Prochlorococcus marinus str. MIT 9515: one gene and its partner. The protein of the gene in region 2 interacts with the protein of the main gene of each other region in a pairwise test. Links are inferred from orthologs where the notes say so. Each region holds a gene or a part of one and is shown on either strand. Other genes may lie near its edges. The genes, in order: cysK and cysE.

The links.
Region 1: the proteins of cysE (region 2) and cysK interact in binary tests that used the Escherichia coli proteins (3 or more experiments, as listed by UniProt). The link is inferred for Prochlorococcus marinus str. MIT 9515 from one-to-one orthologs.

The regions. Positions count from the first base shown.
Region 1 is NC_008817.1:415,597-418,695, forward strand. The notes cover bases 188-2,946. They hold cysK (cysteine synthase A), read right to left. Parts: upstream 2,181-2,946; coding sequence 1,194-2,180; downstream 188-1,193. Other genes in these bases: queA (tRNA preQ1(34) S-adenosylmethionine ribosyltransferase-isomerase QueA), read left to right, coding at 188-1,188; P9515_RS02315 (PLP-dependent transferase), read right to left, coding at 2,265-2,946. Also shown: P9515_RS02300 (dihydrolipoamide acetyltransferase family protein), read left to right, coding at 1-60; more of queA, read left to right, coding at 67-187; more of P9515_RS02315, read right to left, coding at 2,947-3,099.
Region 2 is NC_008817.1:1,608,754-1,611,949, reverse strand. Bases 320-3,175 are described here. They hold cysE (serine O-acetyltransferase), read right to left. Parts: upstream 2,187-3,175; coding sequence 1,452-2,186; downstream 320-1,451. Other genes in these bases: P9515_RS08760 (GntR family transcriptional regulator), read right to left, coding at 2,189-3,175; secA (preprotein translocase subunit SecA), read left to right, coding at 320-1,444. In the rest of the region: more of secA, read left to right, coding at 1-319.

The DNA of each region.
Region 1 (3,099 bases), 1.2 Mb from region 2 along the record:
TCATTCTTGAAAGACTTGTCTTCTCTCATTGAAAATGAGCCAGAGACACTTGTTTCCTGATTTTAATTGAATTTTGAAATTTATAATGAAGAAATAGATCATAAGCTTGAAGCTTATGATTATTGTCTTGATGAATCATTAATAGCAGGTAAACCCTCTAAAGTAAGGCATGAATCTAGATTAATGATAGTTAGAGATAGTTCGCTAAAAGAAGATTATTCAACAAATAAATATACCAAGGATCTCTTGGCTGAACTTAGAGAGGGGGATCTGGTAGTCATAAATGATACAAAGGTGATGAAAGCGAGGTTAAAGGTTGAATTAGAAAATGGACAATTAGTGGAATTATTAGTGTTGGAGAAATCAGATCAATCTACTTGGCTATGTTTAGCAAAGCCTGCAAAAAAGTTAAAAATAAATAAACAATTAAATTTAAAGTCACCCTTTGCGAAAGATATAAAGTTAAAAATTTCTGGGATTGATGATGAAACTGGAGGAAGATTCATCAAGTTTCCAGAAAACATAAATGATTTAATTTCAATGAATAAACTCCTTGATATATTCGGAGAAATTCCAATCCCTCCATATATAAAAAGTTCTGAGGAAGAATCTTTTCATGAAAATAGTTATCAAACTGAGTATGCATGTAATCCGGGAGCAGTTGCAGCACCCACGGCAGGATTACATTTAAGTAAAAGTCTTATCTCAAATTTAAAAAAGAAAGGAATATTGGTTATGCCTATTACTTTGCATGTAGGTTATGGAACATTTAAGCCAATTGATCAAGAAGATTTATCTGATTTAAAACTTCATAAAGAGTGGGTCAGTGTTAGTAAAAAAGTAGTAGAAGAAATAAAAAGAATAAAAAAGACAGACAGACGAGTAATAGCTATTGGTACTACTAGCGTGCGAGCTCTTGAAAGTTGCTATTCATATGCAATGAAAGACTTTATTCCTATAGCTAAGTATGTTGATTTAGTAATTAAGCCAGGCTATAAATTTAAGGCAGTCGATGGATTATTAACCAATTTTCATCTCCCTAAGAGTTCATTATTACTCCTAGTAAGCGCGATGATTGGTAGAGAGAGGTTATTAGATCTATATAAAAAAGCCACAAAAGAAAAATTTAGATTTTTCTCTTATGGCGATGCTATGTATATTTCACCAGATTCATTTCTGGAGAAATAATATTTTTAAGCGTTAATTGGTTCCTCAATTATGCCGCTTGGGACTTCAGTAAACATTATTGATGATAAATATCTTTCCGCTAAATCAGGAAGAACAACGACAATAGTCTTGCCTGCATATTCATCTTGTTCAGCTAATTTAACAGCAGCAGCAGCAGCAGCTCCGCAAGATATACCAACGAGCAAGCCTTCCTCTTTAGCCAATCTTAAAGCCATTTCTATAGATTCATCGTTTGTAACCTGTTCAACTTTGTCAACAATTGATAAATCAAGATTTTTAGGGATAAATCCTGCCCCTATTCCTTGAATTTTATGTGGTCCTGATTTCACTTCCTCTCCATTAAGTGTCTGAGTAATAACAGGACTATGAGATGGTTCAACTGCTACAGAAGTAATATTTTTACCCTTTTCTTGTTTAATGTATCTTGAGACTCCTGTTATTGTTCCACCTGTTCCAACTCCTGCAACTAAAACATCAATTGCACCATCGCAATCATCCCAAATTTCAGGCCCAGTTGTTTTAAAATGAATTTCTGGGTTTGCTGGATTATCAAACTGACCTGGCATAAAATATTGAGAGGGATTGCTTTCCGCAATCTCTTTGGCTTTAGCAATTGCTCCTGGCATACCTTTTGAAGCCTCTGTTAAAACAATTTCAGCCCCTAATACTGCCATCACTCTTCTTCTTTCTATCGACATAGATTCTGGCATAGTAAGGATTAACTTATAACCTCTTGCTGAAGCAGTAAAAGCTAGGGCAATTCCAGTGTTTCCAGATGTAGGCTCAACAATTGTTTTATCTTTTGTGAGTTTCCCGCTTTTCTCAGCGTCCCAGATCATGTTTGCACCAATTCTGCATTTAACACTATAGGCAGGATTCCTTCCTTCAATTTTTGCTAGTACAGTAGCTTTAGCATTTTTAGTAACTGACTTTAATTTTACTAATGGAGTGTTTCCAATAGCAAAGCTGTTGTCCTCATAAATTTTTGCCATTTATGTTTTAAGAAAATATATTTTAATATTAACTATTTTTCGTAAAAAGAGTATATAAGTTTCTATACGGTAAATACTAGGGATTTAAAAATTATTTAATGCTTCAGAAAAGGTATGCCATAAGTGATTTTCGTCTTCTAGTCCTACAGATACCCTTAAAAGGTGTGAAGGTACACCAAAACTCTCAGCCCACTCCAATTCTTCATAATGAGCTAATAAAACATAAGGACATACAAGTGTAAATTTCGTACCTAAACTAGGTCCTTTAGATATTTGAAGAGAATCATAAAACTTTTTAGCTTTTTCTTTTCCTCCTTTTAATTCAAATGATAATAAGCAACCATATCCCCCATCAGAAGTTAGTATGGAATTGAAATTGGGACAATTTTCTGGATGGAAAATATTTTTTACTTCTTTATGGGTCTCTAATCTTTTTTTTAATTCCAAACAAGCTTTATTTTGCTGAAAAACTCGTTGTTTTACATCTCTACTAACTTTTTCTAAAGAAACTATATCTCCATCTGAAAGTATTGGAAGGTTAATTTGCTTTAATGCATTTCTAAACTGATCAATCCATCTGCTTTTTGGATTTAGTATTAATGAGCCAGCCAGAATATCTCCGCTACCTGAAAAGATTTTTGTAAGTGAGGTGAAAACGATATCTGCATGTTCTAGGGAATTTATATTCAAATTTGAACCAATGGTATCGTCAACTATCACAGGTATATTTAATTTATTTGCTATTTTTGAAATTTTTTTTATGTTTACACATTTGAGCATTGGATTACTTGGTAATTCAATAATCAAGGCTGCTGGATTTATTCTTAAAATTTCTAATTCAATATCCTTGCAATCTTCTTCTGTTATTAGCTTGGCTCCATGAAAGATATTCATTGGTAATTTAAGTACATCAACATAT
Region 2 (3,196 bases):
TTTATTTGAACAGCAAATCCCTCATAATTTACTAAATGCGAAGCCAGAAAATGTTGAACGTGAGGCAGAAATCGTAGCTCAGGCAGGAAGATCAGGCGCTGTAACCATTGCTACAAATATGGCTGGAAGAGGTACTGATATTATTCTTGGTGGTAATAGTGATTATATGGCAAGGTTAAAATTAAAAGAAACTTTAATGCCATTACTTGTTAAACCAGATAATGAGCATAAGCCACCGATACCCCAACAAAGAAGTTCAAAAGCTGGTGGAGGTTTTGCTTCAAAGAGTGAGTCAATTTCAAATAAGAATAGTAAAAGTAGCGGAGCCAGTCTTTTCCCATGTCAGTTAGGAGAAGATACGACAAGAAAATTATCTTTATTATCTAATGAACTTGTTAAGAGTTGGGGAGAGAGAACTTTAACTATTTTGGAATTAGACGATAGAATTGCTACTGCTGCTGAAAAGGCACCTACTGAGGATAAACTCATACAATCTCTTAGAGATGCTTTGTCAGATGTAAAAAATGAATATGAAAAGGTATTAGTTCATGAAGAGGAAAATGTAAGAAAAGCTGGAGGTCTTCATGTTATTGGAACTGAAAGACACGAATCAAGAAGAGTTGATAATCAACTTAGAGGAAGAGCAGGGAGACAAGGAGATCTAGGAAGTACTAGATTCTTTTTATCCTTGGAAGATAATTTATTAAGGATATTTGGGGGTGACAGGGTAGCAAATTTAATGAATGCTTTTAGGGTAGATGAAGATATGCCTATTGAGTCAGGAATGCTTACTAGATCTTTAGAAAGTGCTCAAAAGAAGGTTGAAACTTATTATTATGATATTAGAAAACAAGTGTTTGAATATGATGAGGTAATGAATAACCAAAGAAAAGCAGTTTATAATGAGAGATTACGAGTTTTAAAAGGTAGTGATTTGAAGAAACAAGTTTTAGGATATGGAGATAGAACAATGGAAGAAATTGTAGAAGCTTATATAAATCCTGATTTACCTCCAGAAGAATGGGATATTGAGCAATTGATTTCTAAAGTAAAAGAATTTATTTATTTATTAAATAATCTCAAATCAACTGATGTTAGTGTTCTATCAGTTGAAGAATTAAAAAATTATCTTCAAGAGCAATTACGTATCGCATACGATTTGAAGGAAGCTCAAATAGAGCAATTTCGTCCAGGTTTAATGAGAGAAGCTGAGAGGTTTTTTATTCTTCAACAAATTGATAATTTATGGAGAGAACATCTTCAATCGATGGATTCTTTAAGAGAATCTGTAGGATTAAGAGGTTATGGTCAGAAGGATCCTTTAATTGAATATAAAAATGAAGGTTATGATATGTTTCTTGAAATGATGACAAATATGAGAAGGAATGTTATTTATTCAATGTTTATGTTTCAACCGCAAAGTGAAAAAGAAACTAAGAGTTGAAATTAATTTAATTATCTCCTAAGAATTCTATTATTTCTTTGTCTTTTATATTTTGTGCATCACCGATTTTTGTAATATCCATAGATTCTGTTTTCACTAAAGTTCTTAAGGTTTTATTTAATCTAAGAACTTGATTCTCGAGTTGATCAATTCTATCCATTAAGTTTTTAATGACACTGGCTTCAGCATCTGGTAACGCAGAGTGTGCTAGTGGATTAACTTTGACACCACTTTGATGAACTACTCTTCCAGGGATGCCAACAACAGTACTATTTTCTTCTACATTACGAACAACAACAGAACCTGCCCCAATGCGAGTATTAGGCCCAACTATTATTGAACCGAGGACTTTTGCTCCTGCTCCTACTACTACATTTTCCATTAAAGTTGGGTGTCTTTTCCCATGACTTTTGCCAGTGCCCCCTAAAGTAACTCCTTGATAAAGTAAGCAATTGTTGCCAATTTCAGCTGTTTCACCAATCACAACTCCCATCCCATGATCTATAAAAACTTTTTTCCCTATTTTTGCACCTGGATGTATTTCTATTCCAGTAAATAATCTATTCAAGTGACTTAATATTCTAGGAATTAAAGGTACTTTTAATAGCCATAATTTATGAGTTAATCTATGCATTACAATTGATTGGAAACCAGGATAGCAAAGGAAAATCTCTAAAATACCTCTTGCTGCTGGATCTCTTTCTCTTATTATTTCAATGTCCGATCTAAAATTTCTCAACATAGTTAATTAATCACTCCTATTTCTGTTTTTAATTGATTTATTGTTTCGATACTTAAGTAATTTTTTGCACATATAATTTGTGGCATTCTCATTAGTTGGGAACGGTTTTTGATAAGAGCATTTTCAACAACCGATAAACTAGGTCCGTCGCAGACTACATAATTTGAAGATTTTAAAAGAGTAAGTAATTTACTGCTGTTATCCGAAATAGCTGTCATAAGTACTATGTCACTTCCTCTCATACTGTGTATGATAATTTCTGCTGCTCTTAATAGTCCAGGACTAATGCTCACAATGCCAACACAACTACCAAGTTGTAATTCTTTTATTATCTTTAATTCTTTCTGAAAGTCGCTCAAATCAACTGCTATGGCTCTTACTCTATATTTTTTTGCTAGTTTTTCTAAAGGCTGCAAAAAATATCTACTTGTAACAATTGTTCCATTATTTGAGTTGCAAAGAACTTTTTCTAATTCCTCCATGGGAATAACTTCAACTGGGACATTGATTTTTGGAGAGAGGTCTTCTGCAATTAACATGGAGGCACCTATATCTTCCCTTGGAGTACTTACTAATATTCTTGACCCACATTTTATACGCCAATCAATTTCGTAAGTTAAAAAATTTCGTGTTTCTTGCAGAGTGCACCCAAGTTTTATTAATTTATCAATTGCTTTTTTTGCTTCTTGATCAGGAGCTCGATTAGAGTTGTTTTTTGAATTAAAAGATTTTTTAAAATCACTTTTTTTAAGGTTGTCTCTTACATAAATACCTGAACCTGCTATAGCTTCAACAACACCATCCATCTCGAGTTGTCTGTAAACTTTACTGATAGTATTACGATGAAGCCCTGTTTGCATCGCTAATTGTCTAGTACTTGGCAAACGGTGTCCAGGAGGATAATATCTGGCTGCAATTGCAAAGCAAATCTGATTGTATAACTGTATCGAAGCCGGAATATCAATTTCTTGTTGAATATGGAATCTCACTTTAGAAAATACCTAATTTAG